Regions from separate parts of the Streptomyces sp. AM25 genome, predicted to be linked through region 4. Evidence: riboswitches for the same ligand, from Rfam matches in the RefSeq annotation. Region 4 holds a riboswitch; each other region holds the start of a gene.
The links. A riboswitch is a leader RNA that binds a small molecule or an ion and turns the genes downstream of it on or off. The one in region 4 is predicted to bind cobalamin.
Positions count from the first base shown of each region.

Region 1: linked by a shared signal. The riboswitch ahead of ACLHRZ_RS13700 (SCO2321 family membrane protein) and the one ahead of cobN (cobaltochelatase subunit CobN) in region 4 are both predicted to bind cobalamin.
Region 2: linked by a shared signal. The riboswitch ahead of ACLHRZ_RS12535 (ribonucleoside-diphosphate reductase subunit alpha) and the one ahead of cobN (cobaltochelatase subunit CobN) in region 4 are both predicted to bind cobalamin.
Region 3: linked by a shared signal. The riboswitch ahead of ACLHRZ_RS24580 (CbtB domain-containing protein) and the one ahead of cobN (cobaltochelatase subunit CobN) in region 4 are both predicted to bind cobalamin.

Region 1 is NZ_JBKIWN010000009.1:217,560-222,807, forward strand. Features, by position in the region: gene ACLHRZ_RS13695 (SCO2322 family protein) at 1-269, opposite strand, end outside; gene ACLHRZ_RS13700 (SCO2321 family membrane protein) at 269-1,519, opposite strand; cobalamin riboswitch at 1,646-1,792, opposite strand; gene ACLHRZ_RS13705 (aldehyde dehydrogenase) at 1,910-3,361, shown strand; gene ACLHRZ_RS13710 (TetR/AcrR family transcriptional regulator) at 3,438-4,004, opposite strand; gene ACLHRZ_RS13715 (nuclear transport factor 2 family protein) at 4,104-4,490, shown strand; gene ACLHRZ_RS13720 (DUF7848 domain-containing protein) at 4,561-4,806, opposite strand; gene ACLHRZ_RS13725 (ATP-binding protein) at 5,010-5,248, opposite strand, start outside.
Region 2 is NZ_JBKIWN010000008.1:198,480-203,727, forward strand. Features, by position in the region: gene ACLHRZ_RS12535 (ribonucleoside-diphosphate reductase subunit alpha) at 1-2,088, opposite strand, end outside; cobalamin riboswitch at 2,252-2,377, opposite strand; gene ACLHRZ_RS12540 (LLM class flavin-dependent oxidoreductase) at 2,646-3,695, shown strand; gene ACLHRZ_RS12545 (hypothetical protein) at 3,754-3,945, opposite strand; gene ACLHRZ_RS12550 (MerR family transcriptional regulator) at 3,942-4,730, opposite strand; gene mctP (monocarboxylate uptake permease MctP) at 4,790-5,248, opposite strand, start outside.
Region 3 is NZ_JBKIWN010000018.1:46,639-51,886, forward strand. Features, by position in the region: gene ACLHRZ_RS24555 (HIT family protein) at 1-305, opposite strand, end outside; gene ACLHRZ_RS24560 (DUF72 domain-containing protein) at 350-1,111, shown strand; gene ACLHRZ_RS24565 (PP2C family protein-serine/threonine phosphatase) at 1,121-2,212, shown strand; gene ACLHRZ_RS24570 (cupredoxin domain-containing protein) at 2,487-2,819, shown strand; gene ACLHRZ_RS24575 (histidine phosphatase family protein) at 2,876-3,448, opposite strand; cobalamin riboswitch at 3,509-3,696, shown strand; gene ACLHRZ_RS24580 (CbtB domain-containing protein) at 3,698-3,901, shown strand; gene ACLHRZ_RS24585 (CbtA family protein) at 3,922-4,683, shown strand; gene ACLHRZ_RS24590 (permease) at 4,787-5,248, opposite strand, start outside.
Region 4 is NZ_JBKIWN010000003.1:195,657-200,904, forward strand. Features, by position in the region: gene ACLHRZ_RS04895 (precorrin-8X methylmutase) at 1-474, opposite strand, end outside; gene cobG (precorrin-3B synthase) at 471-1,757, opposite strand; cobalamin riboswitch at 1,901-2,025, shown strand; gene cobN (cobaltochelatase subunit CobN) at 2,060-5,248, shown strand, end outside.

The sequences.
Region 1 (5,248 bases), on a different contig from region 4:
GCCGCCGTGGATCCGCACACCGCCGCGAAGTCGGCCGCGCCCCGCGGCTTCGCCGCCTGTGCGGAGTCCTCGCTGACGGCGAAGCGGAAGCCGATCGTCTCCCCGTCGCCGGGGCGTGCGGTGGCCGGGCCCTGCGTGGCGTACGTCCAGTCCTTGCCGCCGTCCGCCGCCTGCCAGAACGACCAGTAGCGGTAGCCGGCCGCCTGCGCGGGCGCCGCGCCGAGCACGGCGAGCATCCCGGCGGCCAGCAGCGCACACACCTTGCGCATTACTGCTTCTTCTTCATGCGGCCGCTGAGGAGGATGCCGACACCGACGCTGGCGATGAAGGCGGCGCCGAGGATCCACCAGCGGTTCGAGTCGCTGCCGCCGTCCTTCTTCTCCTCCTTCGCCGCCGGCTGCTCCGCCTTCGGGCCCGTGGCGCCCAGCTGCTGCACCAGGTCCGTGCCGCCGAAGGAGCGCGGGTCGGCGCCCGCGGTGTGTGCGGCGAGGATCAGCTTGGCGAGCCGGCCCGGGTCGCCCGCGGCCCACTCGGCGGTCTTGCTGTCCTTGGACTGCAGCCACGTCAGCGGCTTGCCGGCCGCCTCGCGGTGCCCGCCCGCGGCGAGGGCGATGACGGCGTCGGCGGTGGCGCCGAAGTCGGGGCCCTCCGGGGCGCCCGGCATCGAGGACTTCAGCTGCCCGCCGTTCGCGTCCAGCTTCTTGGCCAGGTACCCGGCGACGGCGTCGGCCGCCGCGGCCGCGTCCTTGGGCTTCGCGCTGTCGTCGCCCGCGCAGTCCAGCGGCTTGGCGGGCTTGTCGCCCTTCTCCGGCGCACCGGCCCCGAAGCCCTTGCCGAGGGCGGCCAGGGCGGCGGCGGTCGAGGCGAGGTCGTTGGCCTGCAGCTCGCCCTTCTGCGGCATGTAGGCGAACGCGCCGCGCTCGTCCTCCTTCTTGTCGCAGCCGAGCTGGAACGACAGCAGCGCGTCGTACGGGCTCCTGCCGCCCTTGGCCGCGGCCTTCGCCGGGTCCTGGCCGGCGGCGGCGAAGGCGCCGACCGCGATGGAGGTGGAGTTGGCATCGCTGGCGGCGCCGGGGGTCATGCCCCAGCCGCCGTCCTCGTTCTGGTGCTCCTTGAGCCAGCCGAGGCCCTTCTGCACGGCCGCGTCCCGGCCGCCCACGGCGGTCAGGCCCTGCACGGCGGCGGAGGTCGCGTCCGTGAACTCGCCGGCCTTGGGGTCGCAGGCCTTGCCGGTGTCGGCCCGGAAGCCGGCGAAGCCGCCGTCGGAGCACTGCTGGCCCGCCAGCCAGTCCACGGCCGCGGGGGCCGGGGAGACGCCCGTCGCGTGCTGGGCGACGAAGGCGAGCGACTGCCGGAAGACACCGTCGAACTTGGGGTCCTTGGCGCCGTACAGCCCCGGGGCCGCCGGGGACGGGGAGCCGTCGGCGAAGGCCGCGGGCGCTGCGGCGGCGCCCAGCACGGCGGCGGTGGCCAGGGCCGTGGCGCCGCGGCGCGCGTGGACGGCGAAGGAGGGGGCCATGGGGGTCGGTGCCTCTCGGTGTCTGTACGTGTCTGTACCCGTCTGTTCGGGAGGACGTACGCAGCCGCGCGGCGGCCGCCGCGGCGGAGCGCGGGGCACCGGCCCGGCCCCGCATACCTCGACGGGTGAGCCTGTTCCGCCTCGGTACGGGTGCTCCGGCTCGCAGGGTCCGGGCCCTGCTCACGGTTGCGGGTCAGCGCCGGATTCGCACCGGCTTCCCCCGTTCCGAGGTGGGATGAAGTTGTCCCGGACACCTTAACCGGACGCTCGCATGCGTGGCGGGGCGGTTACGTACCGCACACACGTGGCCCGTCCATTGCCCGTGCCACGGGGAGCTGCTATCCCCATCTGATGGAACGTCAGATGCATCGGACGTGAAGGGGCTCACAGATGACCGGAATCGTCGAGCACGGACAGCTCTTCATCGGCGGCACCATGGCCGCCCCGGCGACGGACGCCGTGCTCGACGTCGTCTCGCCGCACACCGAGGAGGTTATCGGGCGCGTGCCGCACGCCGCGCCCGCGGACGTGGACCGGGCCGTGGCCGCGGCCCGCACCGCCTTCGACTCCGGGGTCTGGGCGGGCCTGCCGCCGGACGAGCGGATCGCCGTCGTCACCCGTATCAAGGACGCGATCGCCGCCCGGCACGAGGAGTTCGCCCGCGTCATCTCCGCGCAGAACGGCTCCCCCTACTCCTGGGGCGTCCTCGCGCAGGCGCTCGGCGCGGTGATGGTCTGGGACTGCGCCGTCTCCGTCGCCCGCGGCTTCCCCTACGAGGAGCGCCGGCCCGGCGCGCTCGGCCCGCTGCTCGTGCGGCGCGAGCCGGTCGGCGTCGTGGCGGCCGTGGTGCCCTGGAACGTGCCGCAGTTCACCGCGGCCACGAAGCTGGCGCCCGCCCTGCTGGCCGGCTGCTCGGTGATCCTCAAGCCGTCGCCCGAGACCCCGCTGGACGCGTACCTCCTCGCGGAGATCGCCGCCGAGGCCGGGCTGCCGGAGGGCGTGCTGTCGGTCCTCCCCGCCGGGCGGGAGACCGGCGAGTACCTCGTCGGGCACCCCGGCGTCGACAAGGTGGCCTTCACCGGGTCGGTCGCGGCGGGCAAGCGGGTCATGGAGGTCGCCGCGCGCAACCTGACCCGCGTCACGCTCGAACTGGGCGGCAAGTCCGCCGCCATCGTCCTGCCGGACGCCGACCTGGACGCGGCCGTCGCTGGCATCGTGCCCAGCGCCTGGATGAACAACGGCCAGGCCTGCGTGGCCCAGACGCGCATCCTCGCCCCGCGCCTCCACTACGCCGAACTCGCCGAACGCCTGGCCGCTGCCGCCTCCGCCCTGCCGGTCGGCGACCCCCTCGACCCGGCGACCGCGGTCGGCCCGCTGGTGACCCGGCGGCAGCGGGACCGCTCGCTGGACTACATCGCCGTCGGCCGGCAGGAGGGCGCCAAGGTCCTTGCGGGCGGCGGCCGTCCGGCCGGCCGGGAGAAGGGCTGGTACGTCGAGCCGACGCTCTTCGGCGACGTCGACAACGCGATGCGCATCGCCCGCGAGGAGATCTTCGGCCCGGTCGTCTGCCTGCTGCCCTACGAGGACGAGGCCGAGGCCGTCGCCATCGCCGACGACTCGGACTACGGCCTGTCCGGCAGCGTATGGACGACGGACGTGGAGCGGGGCATCGAGGTGGCGCGCAAGGTGCGTACCGGCACGTACTGCGTGAACACCTTCAGTCTGGACATGATGGGCCCGTTCGGCGGCTACAAGTCCTCCGGAATGGGGCGGGAGTTCGGGCCGGAGGGGTTCGCGGAGTACCTGGAGCACAAGACGATCCACCTGCCGGCGGGGCGGTAGCGGGTGGCTCTGCCGGCGCAAATCCTCGATTTCAGCGGCGTGTCGTGAAGATCGGCACCGGCAAGCAGACTCGTTGTCACGTCCGGGCGAGGAGATCGTGGACCAGGCGGCGGGCGTAGTCCTCGTCGGTTCCGGGGACCGAGAAGACGACACGGAAATACAGCGGGGCGACCACGTGGTCGAGGATCTGTTCCAACGACGGTGACGCGACGCCCTGTTCCTGCGCGGCGTCGAGGGCGAGCCGGAAGCGGTCGCTGACGCGACGGAGGCACTCGCGGAGTCCGGCGCGGCGTTCGTCCACGTCGGAGGCGACCTCGGCGCGGAAGAACGCGATGCCGCCGGGCCGGGAGAGGTCGATGAGCGTCCAGACCGCCTGGTTCTCCAGATCGGTGCGCAGGTCTCCGGCCGGTGCGGGGACCTCGGACTCCTGGCGCTGTTCGGTGACATCGGCCAGGAGGGCCGCGATCGTGCCCCAACGGCGGTAGATCGTCGTCGGGTTGACCCCTGCCCGCCTGGCGACCGCGGGGACGGTGACCTGGTCGGCGCCGTGTTCGGTGACCAGTGCCACCACCGCGTCGTGCACGGCCGCGCGGACGCGGCTGCTGCGCCCGCCTGGTCTCTTCGCCGGTGCTTTTGCGTCCACCTCCACAGCTTAAAGCAAAGGGTTGCGCGTTAGTGCCGTTCGGGCCTACCGTCAACTTAAAGCAGTGATCACTGCTTTAAGTTTGTGAAGGGAACAGCCATGACCAACAGCGAAACCGCTCAGGAGCTCGGCCGGCGCTTCCACCAGGCCCTCGCCCGGCGTGACTGGAGCGGGGTGCGCACGCTGCTCCATGACGATGCCGTCTGGACGCTCCCCGGTGACAACACCGTCTCGGGTGCGGCGACAGGCGCCGACGCGGTGGTGGAGCGCGCCCGGAAGATCGCTTCTTACGGCCTCGACTTCGAGCTGCTGCACGTCCTGGTGAGCCGCGAGAACGTGGCCCTGTCGCTGCACAACACCGCTCGCCGCGAAGACGCCGTGCTCGACGAATACCTCAGCACGGTGTGCCGCCTCCGCGACGGCAGGGTCGCGGAGATCGAGACCTATCTCTCCGACGTCCCGGGGATGAACGCCTTCTTCGTCTGACCTGCCAGACCTCAGGTGCCGGAGGAGCCGAAGCGAACTCGTCCGGCGCTTGAACAGCGGGGCAGGCAGCCTACGAAAGGATCGCCTTCTCCAAACTGGTCTTCCAGTGCCGGTGTGCGATCTCCCTGTAGCCGGTGTGGGAAGGGTTGGCGCCGGAGTGCTGCATGGCCCAGTCGAGGGCGGGTTCGACCGCCGCGCACGGCCCGGAGCTGTCGGTACAGGCAGCGCAGTACAGTTCGTGCGTCACCAGGGGATTGCCCGGCACCTTCGCAGAGGTGATCTTCCATCGGGCGAATCGGAACGTGGAACGGGTCACTTGCTTCACCTTGGCTCGTCGTAGGGAGTGGATCTCCTGCCGACAGGTCGTCGCCGGGCGCCGCGCCCTGCAGGTCTTCCGGCTGGGCCTGTTTCCGACCCCTGCATGGACAGGGTCGGGTCGCACCTGGGCTGTGGTGCGATGGCAACCATGCTGCGCGTCGCGGTCCTTGGCGGGGGACCGTTCGTGTCGCGCCGCCCGCCTCAGAGGCGGGTGTAGTTCTTCGCTGCTTCGCGTGAGAGCACGACCCACATCTTGCTGCCAGCCAACGGTCCGCCTGCGGCGTCCAAGCCGCAGATCCCGCCGCAGGCGCTGACGATGGCGTAGAGCGTGGAGAGTGCCGCGCGCCGCCGCACCCAGCATGAGCTGGCAGTGCCCCTGGGGTGGGCGGGGTGTTCGTCGAAGACAGTCAGCCGTAGCACTCCGAAGCGCCAGCGCATGG
Region 2 (5,248 bases), on a different contig from region 4:
CTCCCAGGCGGTGCGGTACAGGTCGCGCACCTCCTGCGGGATCCACTTCAGGTCCTGGATCGAGCCGTTGGCATCGGTCATCGCGTCGCGCGTGGTGGAGTCCCACACGCCGAGCTGCTTCAGGTCCTCCACCAGGTAGGTGTTGACCTGGAGGAACTCACCGCTGAGGGTCTCGCGCTTGAAGAGGTTGGAGACCTGCGGCTCGATGCACTCGTAGACACCGGCGATCGAGGCGATCGTGGCGGTCGGGGCGATGGCGAGCAGCAGCGAGTTGCGCATGCCGGTCTTCGCGATCCGGGCGCGCAGGGTGTCCCAGCGCTCCGGCCAGGTGGCCGTGGCGTCCGCGTAGTGGTCGGGGTGCAGCACGCCGCGGGCGGTGCGGGTGGCCTCCCAGGCCGGGTGCGGGCCGTGCCGCTCGGCGAGGTCGGCCGAGGCCTCGTACGCCGCGAGCATGATGCGCTCGGAGATGCGGGTGGAGAGCGCCTTCGCCTCGGCGGAGTCGAAGGGCAGCCGCAGCCGGAAGAAGACGTCCTGCAGGCCCATCAGGCCCAGACCCACCGGGCGCCAGCGGGAGTTGGACGAGCCCGCCTGCTCGGTCGGGTAGAAGTTGATGTCCACGACGCGGTCGAGGAAGGTGACCGCCGTGCGGACCGTGCGGTCCAGCTTCTCCCAGTCCATCCCGCCGTCGGCACCCAGGTGCGCGGCGAGGTTGACCGAACCGAGGTTGCAGACGGCCGTCTCGCCGTCGTTCGTGACCTCGAGGATCTCGGTGCACAGGTTGGACGAGTGGACGACGGCGCCCGGCTCGGCGGTCTGGTTGGCGGTGCGGTTGGAGGCGTCCTTGAACGTCATCCAGCCGTTGCCGGTCTGCGCGAGGGTGCGCATCATGCGGGCGTAGAGCACACGGGCCGGGATCTGCTTGACGGCCTTGCCCTCGGCCTCGTACGTGCGGTACGCGGCGTCGAACTCGTCGCCCCACAGGTCGACCAGGTCGGGGGTGTCCGCCGGGGAGAACAGCGACCAGTCGGCGTCCGCCTCGACGCGGCGCATGAACTCGTCCGGAATCCAGTGCGCGATGTTGAGGTTGTGGGTGCGGCGGGCCTCTTCGCCCGTGTTGTCGCGAAGCTCCAGGAACTCCTCGATGTCCGCGTGCCAGGTCTCCAGGTAGACGCAGGCCGCGCCCTTGCGCCGGCCGCCCTGGTTGACCGCGGCGACGGAGGCGTCGAGGGTGCGCAGGAACGGCACGATGCCGTTGGAGTGCCCGTTGGTGCCGCGGATCAGCGAACCGCGGGAGCGGATGCGGGAGTAGGAGAGCCCGATGCCGCCCGCGTGCTTCGACAGCCGCGCGACCTGGTGGTAGCGGTCGTAGATCGAGTCCAGCTCGTCCAGCGGCGAGTCCAGCAGGTAGCAGGACGACATCTGCGGGTGGCGCGTGCCGGAGTTGAACAGCGTGGGGGAGGAGGGCAGGTACGAGAGCGTGCTGGTGAGCCGGTAGAGCTCGGCCACGTCCTCCAGGGCCCGGACGGAGCGGTCCTCGGCCAGACCGCAGGCGACGCGCAGCAGGAAGTGCTGCGGGGTCTCGATCACGTTGCGGGTGATCGGGTGCCGGAGCAGGTAGCGGCTGTGGAGCGTCCGCAGGCCGAAGTACCCGAACCGGTTGTCGGCACCGTCGGCGAGGGCGTTCTCGACGAGGGCGTCGAGCCGCTCGGCGTGCTCGGCCACGAACGCGGCGGTCTCGTCGGCGATCAGGCCCTCACGGTGCCCGACGGCGACGGAGGCGGAGAAGGAGACCGCGCCCTGGCCGGCCGCCTCCTCCCGGATGGCGAGGGTGAGCAGCCGCGCCGCGAGCCGCGAGTACTCCGGCTCCTCGGCGATCAGCCCCGCGGCGGCCTCGGTGGCCAGGGACCGCAGCTCCGCCTCGTCCGACCCCGGGTGCCGGCCGCGCAGCGCGGCGGCGGCGACCTTGCCGGGGTCGGTGGCGGGCAGATCGGCGGTGAGATCGGTCAGGGTGCGCAGCAGCGCGGTCCCGGGACCTCCGGTCTCCTCCGCAGTGGCTGCTGAGACCGGATCGGCGGGCGCGATGGTCACGTGTGGCTCTCCCTCGCTCGGCTGGTCGGCTGGGGCCGCTCGGGAGGCGCTCGACGGATCGCGTACCGGCACACTTCTTCGGGGCATGCCGGACAGCGCCCATCGGCCCAACCCGCGAGGCCCGGACGTGTTCGTCACCCATGCCGGGCCCTGGGACGGCTCGGACGTGGGCGCGCTGACGGCAGGTCCTCGGACTTGTGGAGCGCATATGCGCATACATTCACCGTTGCGGGACAGTTCCGGATTTCCACCGGATTCCCCTGCGACGACAGCGAGGACGAGCATACATCTAGTGCCGGGGGTCGGGAGCGCCCCCACATGTTGTGTCGGCGCGTCGTCGAGCGGTTGCGGAATGTGCTAACGGACGGGGGCGTTGGGAACCGTTGCGGAGGTGCGGTGGCGGCGCGGTGAGGGGGGTTCAGGGGGCTTCGGGAGGGGCCTCACGGTGGACCCAGGAGGGCCTCAGGAGGGCCGGAAACAGCCGGGGACCGCCCGAGGGCGATGGGGACCGGCGTGGGGCCTTGTCATGCCCCGCAGCCCGATGCAGGGTGCCACCCATGAGGTTCAGCTACGCAATGCTCCCCGACTACCCGGTCCACGAGTCGCTGGCTGCCATCCGTCTCGCCGACGAACTCGGCTTCCACGCCTGCTACGCCGCCGACGAGACCTGGCACAAGGACCTGTGGCAGCTGTTCGCCGTCGCTGCCGGCCGGACGCGTGCCCTGCGCCTCGGGCCCAGCGTCTCCCCGGTCCTGCTGCGCGAACCCGCCCTGATCGCCCAGGCAGTGGCAACCCTGGACGAACTGTCCGGCGGCCGCGCCGAAGTCGTGCTGTCCAGCGGCAACTTCGGACTGCTCGCCCAGCACGGCATCGCATCGGCCGGCAACCGCCCGCTGTCGCGGGTCAAGGAGGCCCACCACGTCGTCCGTACGCTCCTCGACCACGGCAGCATCACGTACCGGGGCGACTTCCACTCCTACGACGGGCTGTTCACCTTCGCCCGCCCCGTCCAGGCCAGAGTGCCGGTCAAGCTCGGGGCCATGCGCGGCCCGAAGTCGTTCGAGGCGGCAGGCGAACTCTCCGACGGCTGCCACCACGCGCTCGGCTACAGCCGTGAGGCATGCGAGTACGCCGTCCGGCACATCAGGGCCGGTGCCGAACGCGCCGGCAAGGACTGGACCTCGCTCGACATCGGCGCCTGGGTCGTCTTCGCCACGGGCCCCGACTCCGCGCAGGCCAAGGAGGCCGCGCGCAGCATGGTCGGCATCTACGCGTCCTCCATGCCGGAGGAACTGCTGCACCGCAACGGCGTCGACCCCAGCGCCCTCAAGCCCGTGATCGAGGCGATCGCTGCGGGCGACCTGGCCCGCGGCATCCAGCTCACCCCGCCCGCGGCAGCCGACCGGCTGTCCATCGCGGGCACGCCCGAGGAGTGCCTGGAGAAGATCCGTACGCAGATCGCCCCGGCAGGCGTGAACCACATGATCTGCGCTGTGACGGACCGGACACTGGTCAAGGCCTTCACGGGCCGCGACCTTCCGGACGTTGCCGACGTCCCTGCCCAATTGCGGCTCATCCACGAGCGGATCATGCCCGCGTTCGCGTGATCGCGTGATCCGGGTGTCGTCAGGCCGGTGCGGCGCGGCGCGAGTGGCCTCCGGCCGGTCACGTCCCGCTGCGTGCCGGACGCAGACGGACGAACGTAACGGCCGCGTGCACGGCGAGGGCGACCGGCACGGAGAGGAGGAGGCTCCACGGAGCGATGCCCAGTGCAGCGAGGAGGCAGAGGAACGGAACGGTCAGCAGGGTGGGGACCGTGGACAGCAGGGCGATACGGGTCCGGGCGGGACGGTTCATGACCGGGTCTGCTCCTCGGTGCTGCGGCGGGCGAGGTCCAAGTAGTCGGCGAGCGCGTGCCATTCGTCCGCAGAGGCGGCGGCAGCCGGATCACCCGACATGGCCGCCGGGTCCTCGTACCAGGCCGCCCGCACACCGGCGCCGATCCCCGCATCGCCGCCGCCGAACAGGGTGCTCAACTCGGCCATGCGGGCCACCAGCCGCCGGACCCTCCGGTCGGCGGGCGGAACCCCGTCGGCGCGGAGCCGCTCCGCCCTCCGGTACAGCTCGGGCCACTCGATCTCCAGGAGGTAGTGCATCGCGGGCCCGAGCGCCGCGGCCCGCGCCTCCAGCACCTGCATCTGCTCGTCGTCCAGATGTCGGCGCAGCGTGCGCTCGCCCCCGGGCCCCGTACCGCCGATCGCGCACAGCGCGTCCCACAGCACGCCGGTGCTCGGCGCGCGTCCGGCGTCGAGGGCGTCGCCGAGCTGCGCGAGCCGCTGCTGCAGGGAACCGAGCGCGGTGAGCGACGCCTCGACCGTCGCGAGGTGGTCCCGCACGAGCCGCGCGGGGTCGACGCCGGTGTCGAGACAGACGGCGATGCTCTCCAGACTCAGCCCCAGCCTGCGCAGGGCCAGCACCTGGTACAGCCGGACGCGGACGAGATCGTCCTCCGTGTACTCCCGGTGCCCGCCGGCGGTGCGCTGGGAGGGGCTGAGCAGTCCGATGTTGTCCCAGTGGTGCAAGGTGCGCACGGTGAGTCCGCTGGCCTCGGCGAGCGGACCCACTTTCCAGGTCGTGGTCATGGAGCAACCATGCGTCCTCACACGACGTGAGGTTCAAGCCGTGCGCCGGCGGAGCGGACTCAGTGCCCGCCCGGACCTGCCGCTCCTGCCGTGGCCGGCGGCAGGTCCGGGCTGACGCCCGGGTCGGCTGCGTCGGCCGTGTAGTCCGACGCCGACGTCCGGTCGACGCCGTCCGGTGCCCCGACCGCCTTGAGGACGAAGGTCAGGACGACGACCACGAGCACGTTCAGCACGAAGGCCGTCAGGCCGATGTACCCCTTCTCCCCGATGAACGGAATCAGGTTGGTGTTGCCGAAGTGATCCTGCGTGGCGCTCGGTGTCTCGTACGCCCGCCACGTCCCGTACCCCATCCCGACGGCCCACCCCGCGAGCAGCGCCCAGCGGTGCGGCCACCGCGTGAAGAGGCCGCCGACGAGCGCGGGAACCGTCTGGAGAATCCAGATGCCGCCCAGCAGCTGGAAGTTGATGGCGACCGTCTTGTCCATGGTGAGCACGAAGACCAGCGCCCCGACCTTCAC
Region 3 (5,248 bases), on a different contig from region 4:
CGCGGCACCACGTGCACGTGGAAGTGCGGCACGGACTGGCTGATGCGGTTGTTGGCGGCGACGAACGACCCCGCCGCGCCCATGCCCCGCTCCACCGCCCCGGCGACCCGCTGCACCCGGGTGAAGAACGGGCCCACCTCCGCTGCCGGCAGGTCGGTGAGCGTCTCGGCGTGCCGCCGCGGCACGACCAGCACATGCCCGGGGAAGAGCGGCCGGGCGTCCAGGAACGCCACGGCCGTCTCGTCCTCCAGAACCAGGTGGGCGGCCTGCCCGCCCGTCGCGATGGCGCAGAAGATGCAGTTCACGGCACCAGCGTGACGGATCCCGCCCCCTGGGGCAGGGATCCCCCATGCCCCTGCTCGTCGGAACCTCGGGATGGCAGTACACGGACTGGCGCGGCGACCTCTACCCCGACGGCTGCCCGCAGCGGCTGTGGCTGGAGGAGTACGCCCGGAACTTCGCGACCGTCGAGAACAACAACGCCTTCTACCGGCTGCCCTCGCCCGAGACCTTCGCCGCGTGGCGCGACCGCACCCCGCAGGGGTTCGTCATGGCGGTCAAGGCCAGCCGCTACCTCACCCACATCAAGCGCCTGCACGACCCGGAGGAGCCCGTGCAGCGCCTGATGCGGCACGCCGACGGCCTGGGCGACCGGCTCGGGCCCGTCCTCCTGCAGCTCCCGCCCACGCTCAAGGCCGACGCGGGTCTGCTGCACGCCGCACTGGCCTGCTTCCCCGCCGGCACCCGCGTCGCCGTGGAACCCCGGCACGACTCCTGGTGGACCGACGAGGTCCGCTCCCTCCTGGAGCAGCACCACGCCGCCCTGTGCTGGGCCGACCACGACTCCCGCCCGGTGACCCCGCTGTGGCGCACGGCCGGCTGGGGCTACGTGCGCTTCCACTGCGGCCGCGCCCGCCCCTGGCCGCGCTACGGGGCCCGGGCGCTCGCCAGTTGGGCCCGCCGCATCGCCGACGCCTGGCCCGACCGGGCCGACGTGTACGCCTACTTCAACAACGACCCCGGCGCGGCCGCCGTCCACGACGCCGTCACCTTCGCCCGCGCCGCCGCCCGGCTGGGGCGCACGGTCAGCCGCACCCCGGACGGGAGTTGAGGCACCCGCATGGCGCCCGTCTCCACACCGTGGCCGCGGTACGTGCGGTTCGCTCCCGGCGTGCTGATCGCGGCCGGGCTGGCCTGGAACGCGTTCTCGCCCGCGAACTACTGGGGCGACCCGATGATGGCCGCGGCCTGCGTGGTCGCAGGTGCCCTGCTGTCGCTGCGGCACACGGCCGCCGTCGGCGCGGTCATCGTGGCGGGCGCGCTGCTGCTGACCGTCAAGGACGGCTACCTGGGCCACACCCCGGGCTGGCTCGAACTCGCCAACACCGTCTTCGCCGCCCTGATCGGCCTCGGCGTCAACCGCGTGATCGCCCGCCACGGGCGCCGCCTGGACGTGGTGCGCTCGGTGGCCGAGGCCGCCCAGCAGGCGGTCCTCCCCGTCCCGCCGTCCCGGATCGGCCCGCTGGCCGTCGCCGCCTGCTACCGCACCGCCCAGACCGAGGCGCAGATCGGCGGCGACGCGTACGCGGTGCAGCGCTCGCCGTTCGGCACCCGGGTGCTCATCGCGGACGTACGCGGCAAGGGGATGAGCGCGGTCGGCGCGGTGGCCCTCCTCCTGGGCGCCTTCCGGGAGGCCGCCGCCACCGCCCCCGACCTGGCCGGCCTCGCCGACCGCCTCGAACAGGCGATCCTGCGGGAGGTCGAGGACCGCAGCGAGGAACTGCGCATGGAGGGCTTCATCACGGCCCTGCTGGGCGAGTTCACCCAGGACGGCGACAGGCTCTCCCTCCTCAACTGCGGCCACCCGGCCGCCTACCTCTGCCCTGGCACCGGCGCCGCGGTCCGCCCGCTGGCCCCGCACGACGTCGGCCTCCCCCTGGGCATGAGCCCGCTGGGCGTCCCCCGCCCGGGCCCCGACTCCTGGACGTTCCGGGCCGGCGACACGCTGCTGCTGGTGACGGACGGGGTGACGGAGGCGAGGGACACCGCCGGGGTGTTCTACGACCCGGCGGCGCGCCTGGCGGGGCTCGGCCCGTTCGGCGGGCCGGGGGAGGCCGTCGACGCGCTGGTCGCCGACGTGGAGCGGTGGACCGGGGGGCCGCGGGACGACGACATGGCGATCCTGGCGGTGCGGCGGGAGGGACCGGAATGACCCGCCGACACCCGAGTGGCGGCGCTCGGGATGCGGAGTAGCGTGGTTCGTGTCTGGATGCGCGACCCGCATCCTGCGGGACGCGCGTGGACCCGCACTAGATTTCGATTGGGTCGACATCATGACTCCCGCAGACACTCCAACGCGCAAGCGCAGACGCCGCGTTGCTGCCTTGCTGTTGGCTGCCGGCACCGCCGCTGCGGTCCCCGCCGTGGGCGGGTGGTGCGGTGGTGGCCATGGGCACGGTGAACATGCCCACGGACACCGGCACGGCATGGTCGCGATGGCCCCGGTCATGGCCCCCTCCATGGGCATGGCCACGGTACCTGCGACCCCCATGACGGCGAACGCACCGGCGGCGGGCGCCAATCACGTGACGATCGCCGGCTTCGCGTACTCGCCGTCGACGCTCACCGTCACCAAGGGCACCACGGTGACCTGGACCAACAACGACTCGGCACCGCACACGGTGACCGGCTCGGGCGGTCTGAACTCGCCGACGCTCCGCAATGGCGGTACCTACAACTTCAAGTTCAACTCGGCCGGTACGTTCAGCTATTACTGCACGTTCCACCCGTACATGCACGGCACGGTTGTCGTGAAGTGAAGTGAGGAGCGACAGGCAGCCCCTGCGGCGAGCGCCGCGGGGGCTGTTGCTGCCGGTCAGGCCGGGTGCAGGGGCCGTCCGCAGTGCAGGTTCCAGCGCCCGGCGCGGCCGCTGAGGGTGGTCAGGGACAGCGGGTGGACGTCGAGCCGCCAGAAGACGGCCGGCGGCAGGCCGAGCGCGTGCACGACGGCCGCCCGGATCACGGCGGGTTCGGCGACGGCGAGGACCCGGCCGCTCTCGCCGCCCCGGCCGTCGAGCCAGGCGCCGATCCGCGCGGTGAGCGCCGCCGCCGACTCGCCGCCATGGGGAGCCGCGGCGGGGTCCGACAGCCAGGCGGCCACGTCGTGGGGGGCGGAGGCGGCCACCTCGCCCAGCGTCCGGCCCGCCCACGTCCCGACGTCCAGGTCGCGCAGGTCCGTTGCCGGCTCCGCGTCCAGGCCGAGAGCGGCGGCCGTCTCGCGGCAGCGTGCCGCCGGGGCGTACAGGTGCCGGTCGGCAGCGGGCAGCGCGGCCACTGCCGCGCGGGCCTGCTGCAGCCCGGTGGCGTCCAGGGATGCACCGTCGTCGAACCGGGCGTTCCGCAGGGCGGGGTTGGCCGCCGGTGACACGAACATCACGCGCACAGTCATGCTGGGTTCTCCCGACTCGGGGCAGGGACGGGCGCGAGTATGCCGTACGCCGTAGGCAGACCGGCCAGCACGCGGTACGGTCACGTGGACATGACGACGGGGGAACGGAAGCCGGTGGGAATCCGGCACGGTCGCGCCACTGTATCCGGTCATTGTCCGCGAAACCGCGGTCAGGGCAAGGGAGTCAGACCCGCACCTCGTCGTCCGGACCCGTGAGACGGGACGCGTGTTTCCCCAGGAGGTTTCGTCATGGCACACTCCGCCGCTGCACCGGTGGTCACCCCCATATCCCTGAAGACCCTTGCCCCGTGGGCGGTCTTCTTCGGCATCCTGATGCTGATCCTGCTGTACTTCGTCGGCGCCGAACAGGGCGCCACCTCGGTCTTCTCCGGCGCCGGCGTGCACGAGTGGGTGCACGACGGACGCCACCTGCTCGGCTTCCCCTGCCACTGACGAGGGCAGGGGGACGTCTCGTGAATCCCGTATCCGTACGGGCGTTGCTCGTCAGAGGCATGCTCGCCGGGCTCGCCGCCGGGGTCCTCGCGCTCGTGGTGGCGTATCTGATGGGCGAGCCGCACGTGGACGCGGCCATCGCCTTCGAGCAGGCCCACACCCACGAACACGGCGACGAACTGGTCAGCCGGAGCCTGCAGTCGACGGCAGGCCTGGCCACCGGAGTCCTCGTCTACGGCGTGGCGATCGGCGGCATCGCCGCCCTGGCGTTCTGCGTGGCCCTGGGCCGCATCGGCAGGTTCGGCCCGCGGGCCACGGCCGCTCTGGTGTCCGCCGGGGCCCTGATGGCCGTCTACGTGGTGCCGTTCCTCAAGTACCCGGCCAACCCGCCGTCCGTCGGCGAGCCGGACACCATCGGGAAACGGACCACGCTGTACTTCCTGATGATGGCGCTCAGCGTCCTGCTGGGCATCGCCGCCGTCATCCTCGGGAGAAGGCTGGCCCCGCGCCTGGGCAACTGGTACGCCACCGTGGTGGCTTCGGCGGCCTTTGTCCTCGTAATCGGCCTGGCGTACGCCTTCCTGCCGGATGTCAACGAGGTGCCGTCGGATTTCCCGGCCACCGTGCTGTGGCAGTTCCGCCTGGCGGCCCTCGCCATCCAGTGCACCCTCTGGACCGGCTTCGGGCTGCTCTTCGGGCACCTCGCGGAGCGCCTGCTGCTGCCCCGGGCGACTGCAGAGCGGCAGCCGGACGCCGAAGCCCGGACGGCTGCGACGAGTTGAACGGCCGCGTCCCGTGGCCTCGTCGCGCACCACGGGCGGGGCCGTGGGACGTTCACCGCGTGCAGAGGCCCGCACCGGTGCATCCGGGGGAACGTACCCCCTCCTACGCCCCCGGGTCGCCGCCCATCATCCGCAGCATCTCCCTCCCGCCCGTCCGGAAGAACCGCACCACCAGCACCGACGCGAGCCCCAGGAAAGCCACGTTGAGCCAGGTCGTGTAATTCCAGGAGATCCCCGCCATCGGAACCTTCGCCGCCCCGCGCCCGGGCACGATGCCCAGCAGGCCGAACACCCACTCCACCGCGTACCCCGCCGTCACCATCGCCACGAAGAACGTGGCCAGCAGGAACGCCGCCATTCTGCCGCCGTAGTACTTCCGGTAGATGTTCAGGATCGGCAGGATCAGCAGGTCCGCGAAGATGAACGACACCACACCGCCGAAACTGATGCCCCCCTTCCACAGCACCACCGCCAGCGGCACGTTCCCGATCGAGCAGACGAACGAGGCCATCGCCACCACCGGTCCGATGACCGGGCCCCACAATCCGGCCGCCAGCGGATGCCC
Region 4 (5,248 bases):
CTCCGCGACCATCTCCAGCAGGCGGAACAGCGCGGTCGGCGCGTTGCCGACGGCCACCACCGCGCCGTCCAGCCTGTCGCGCCAGAGTTCCAGGGCCGCGGCGCTGCGCGTGGTGCCCATGCGCCGGGCCAGTTCGGGCACCGACGGGTCGGCGAGGGTGCACAGCACCTCGTTGTCCGCGGGCAGCCGCTTGCGGGTGACGCCGCTGGCGACCATGTTGGCGTCGCACAGGACGGGCGCACCCGCGCGCAGCGCCTCGCGGGCGCGGGCCACGGCCTGCGGGGACCAGGCCAGGTCGCGGACGAGATCGGTCATCCCGCACGCGTGGATCATGCGCACGGCCACCTTGCCGACGTCCGGCGGCAGTCCGCCGAGGTCGGCCTCGGCGCGGATGGTGGCGAAGGACTGGCGGTAGATGGACGCGCCGTCCTTGTCGTAGTCGAACACTGTGCCCTCGTCGCCCTCGTCGTTCATCGTGTGGTGGTACGGGCCGCCGCCACCGCGCCGGCCAGGTCTGCTGACGGCACCGTCACCGGTGCCGTCTCCGTCGCCCCGTCGCGTATCGCGATGCGGTAGCCGTCGCCCGTCGCCAGGACGTCCACCCACCAGCCGCTGTCGGCGGGGTGGCCGCAACGGCGTTCGCACCCCGACCAGTACACGGGCAGGGGCTGCCCGGGGGCGGACCGCGCGAGGCAGGCCGCCGCGTCCGCCCGTACGTCCGCACGGGACTTGGCGCAGCCGGGGCGGCCGGCGCACGCGCCCGCGCGGTGCCAGGCGGATTCGGGGGAGGTGACGAGTCCCGCCTCCGCGAGGGCCGTCAGGCGGGCGGGGGCCTCGTCGGCGGGGAGGCCGGGGACGACGATGCCGCGCCACGGGGTCACGCGCAGCTCGCCGGAACCGGCCGTTGCGCACAGCAGCCGCCACTGGCCGGTGTTCAGACGGCCGAGCGGGGCCGTGACCGACAGCGCGGTCCGGCCGCCGGGGCCGGGGACGAGTCCGGGGGGCGTGGGGGTGCCCGTCCGCGGAGCCCTCTCGGCCGACTCGGCGGCGATGCCCTCGGCGGCGAGCTGTTGCCCCAACACGTCCAGGCGCGGCCGCTGTCCGGCGGGGAGTTCGGCGACCCGCCAGGCGGTGCTGCCGTTGCGACGCCGCTCGCTCAGGAACCACTCGGCCGCGAGCACGGCCGCGCGCGGGGCGTGCGCAGCGGGGATGCGCAGGCAGGAGCCGGCCGCCGCGTAGGAGAGCAGGGCGTGTCCGTCGTCCGTTGCGATCAATGTCACATCGGGGACGAGGGCGGCGATATCGCCGCGGCCGTCGTCCAGGCCGAAGAGGAAACGTCCGGAAAGCTCAGTGATGTTCGGGTTCGCGCAGAGGAGCCGGTCCAGTTCGCGGGCCCAGGCCTGGACGTCGGCGGGAGCCGGGCCGTCGAGGCCGCAGAGCGGGGACGCCGCCACGTTCCGTACGCGGTCGTGCTGTTCGGAGGGCAGCAGGCCGGCCTCGCGGAGGCGGTTGCCGAGTTCACTGCCGCAGGTGGCGGGCAGGGCGCGGAGCTGGACGTTGCCGCGGGAGGTGAGGTCGAGGTGTCCGTCGCCCAACTCGTCGGCCAGGTCGGCCATTACCGATGCCTGACGGGCCGTCAGGAGGCCGCCCGGCAGCCGGATGCGCGCCAGCGCGCCGTCGTCCGCGGTGTGCAGTCGGAGTGCACCGGGGCAGCGGTCGCCGCCGGTGCGGACAGGGGGGTCGGTGGGGGCGGGCATGGCGGCGAGCATACCCACGGTGGGGGGTGCTGCCGGGCCCGTCGGCCGACTGCGGGTCGGTGGAGGCCGGTCGCGCCCACGCGGCGGAGCCGCATATCGAAACTGTCTCGCGCCCCTTCGGGGCGCCCCTCCGCCCCCGCTAGTATGACCACGCCAGAGACGGCGACAGGGGAGGAAGCCGGTGTGATTCCGGCACGGTCCCGCCACTGTGAGCGCGGCGGTGAGACGCCGGGCGAGTCAGGAACTCCCGCCGTCCTCACGACCACCCGGGGCGCGGACCCCGAGGAAGGGCCAGCCGCAGCATGCGCATCCTTCTCCTGTCGACGTCCGACACCGACCTGCTCAGCGCCCGCGCGGCCGGCGGCCCGGTCCCGTACCGGCTCGCCAACCCCGCCCGGCTCGCGCTCGAAGAGCTGCCCGTGCTGCTGGAGGACACCGACCTCGTCGTCGTACGGCTCCTCGGCGGCGTCCGCGCCTGGCAGGAAGGGCTGGACCTGCTGCTCGCGGGGGAGCGGCCCGTCGTCGTCCTCACCGGTGAACAGGCGCCCGACGCCCAGCTGATGGAGCACTCGACCGTGCCCATCGGCATCGCCGCCGAGGCCCACGCCTACCTCGCCCACGGCGGGCCCGCCAACCTCGACCAGCTGGCGCGGTTCCTCTCCGACACCGTGCTGCTCACCGGCCACGGGTTCGAACCGCCCGCCCCCGCCCCGTCCTGGGGCGAGCTCGAGCGCACCCCGCGCGCGGACAACCCCGGCGGCCCGCTCGTCGCCGTGCTCTACTACCGCGCCCACCACATGAGCGGCAACACCGCCTTCGTCGACGCCCTCTGCGGTGCCGTCGAGGACGCGGGCGGCCGGGCGCTGCCGCTGTACGTCGCCTCGCTGCGCGCCCCCGAGACCGAACTCGTCGACGCCCTGCGCGCTGCCGACGTCGTCGTCACCACCGTGCTCGCCGCCGGCGGCACCCGGCCCGCCGAGGCCTCGGCGGGCGGCGACGACGAGTCCTGGGACGCGGGTGCGCTCGCCTCCCTGGACGTGCCGATCCTGCAGGCCCTGTGCCTCACCGGCCCGCGCAGCGCGTGGGAGGAGAACGACGAGGGGCTCTCCCCGCTCGACTCCGCGACCCAGGTCGCCGTGCCGGAGTTCGACGGGCGCATCATCACCGTCCCGTTCTCCTTCAAGGAGGTCGACGAGGACGGCCTGCCCGCCTACGTCGCCGACCCCGAGCGCGCCGCCCGCGTCGCCGGCATCGCCGTACGCCACGCCCGCCTGCGCCACATCCCGGCAGCCGAGAAGCGGATCGCCCTCGTGCTCTCCGCCTACCCCACCAAGCACTCCCGCATCGGCAACGCCGTCGGCCTCGACACCCCCGCCAGCGCCGTCGCCCTGCTGCGCCGACTCCGCGCGGAGGGCTACGACTTCGGCGACGAAGAGGTCCCGGGCCTCGCGTCCGGCGACGGTGACGAGCTCATCTACGCCCTCATCGAGGCCGGCGGCCACGACCAGGACTGGCTCACCGAGGAACAGCTCGCCCGCAACCCCGTCCGCATCCCGGCCGCCGACTACAAGCGCTGGTACGCCCAGCTCCCGGCCGAACTGCGCGAGGCCGTCGAGGAGCACTGGGGGCCCGCGCCCGGCGAGATGTTCCTCGACCGCAGCCGCAACCCCGAGGGCGACATCGTGCTGGCCGCCCTGCGCCGCGGCAACCTGCTGATCCTCATCCAGCCGCCGCGCGGCTTCGGCGAGAACCCCATCGCCATCTACCACGATCCCGATCTGCCGCCCTCGCACCACTACCTGGCCGCCTACCGCTGGATCGCGGCCTCCCGCGAGGACGGCGGCTTCGGCGCCGACGCGATGGTGCACCTCGGCAAGCACGGCAACCTGGAGTGGCTGCCCGGCAAGAACGCCGGCCTGTCCGCCGCCTGCGGCCCCGACGCCGCCCTCGGCGACCTGCCGCTCGTCTACCCCTTCCTCGTCAACGACCCGGGCGAGGGCACCCAGGCCAAGCGCCGCGCCCACGCCACGCTCGTCGACCACCTCGTGCCGCCCATGGCCCGCGCCGAGTCCTACGGCGACATCGCGCGCCTGGAGCAACTCCTCGACGAGTACGCCCAGATCTCGTCCATGGACCCGGCCAAGCTCCCGGCCATCCGCGCCCAGATCTGGACCCTGATCCAGGCCGCCCGGCTCGACCACGACCTCGGCATGGAGGAGCGTCCCGGGGACGACGGCTTCGACGACTTCCTGCTGCACGTCGACGGCTGGCTGTGCGAGGTCAAGGACGCCCAGATCCGCGACGGCCTGCATGTGCTGGGCAACGCCCCGGCCGGCGCCGACCGAGTGAACCTGGTCCTGTCGATCCTGCGCGCCCGCCAGATCTGGGGCGGCACGGCGGCCCTGCCGGGCCTGCGCGAGGCGCTCGGTCTCGACGAGTCCGCGGCGACGCGGACGACGGCGGACGAGGCGGAGGAGAAGGCCCGCGCCCTGGTGGAGGCCATGGAGGCCGCCGGCTGGGACCCGGCGGCCGTGCCCACCGAGCACGGCGAACAGGTCGCCGCCGTCCTGGACTTCGCGGCGCGCGAGGTCGTCCCCCGCCTGGCCGCGACGACGGACGAGCTCGGCAACGCCGTAAGGGCGCTGGACGGCCGCTTCGTTCCCGCAGGCCCCTCCGGCTCCCCCCTGCGCGGCCTGGTCAACGTGCTGCCCACCGGCCGCAACTTCTACTCCGTCGACCCCAAGGCCGTCCCCAGCCGCCTCGCCTGGGAGACCGGACAGGCCCTCGCCGACTCCCTGGTGGAGCGCTACCGCACCGACAACGGCGACTGGCCGACGTCGGTCGGCCTGTCCCTGTGGGGGACGAGCGCCATGCGTACCGCCGGCGACGACGTCGCCGAGGCCCTCGCCCTGCTGGGCGTCCGGCCGGTCTGGGACGACGCCTCGCGCCGCGTGACGGGCCTGGAGCCCATCGAACCAGAGGAGTTGGGCCGCCCCCGCATCGACGTCACCCTCCGCATCAGCGGCTTCTTCCGCGACGCCTTCCCGCACGTCATCGGCCTGCTCGACGACGCGGTGCGGCTGGCCGCCTCGCTGGACGAGCCCGACGGGCAGAACTTCGTCCGCGCCCACGCCCGGGCCGACCTCGCCGAGCACGGCGACGAACGCCGCGCCACCACAAGGATCTTCGGCTCCCGGCCGGGCACCTACGGCGCCGGACTGCTCCAGCTCATCGACAGCCGCGACTGGCGCACCGACGCCGACCTCGCCGAGGTCTACACGACCTGGGGCGGCTACGCCTACGGCCGCGGCCTCGAAGGCCGCCCGGCCCGCGCGGAGATGGAGAGCGCGTACAAGCGCATCGCGGTCGCCGCCAAGAACACCGACACGCGCGAGCACGACATCGCCGACTCCGACGACTACTTCCAGTACCACGGCGGCATGGTGGCCACCGTCAAGGCGCTCAGGGGCACCGCCCCCGAGGCCTACATC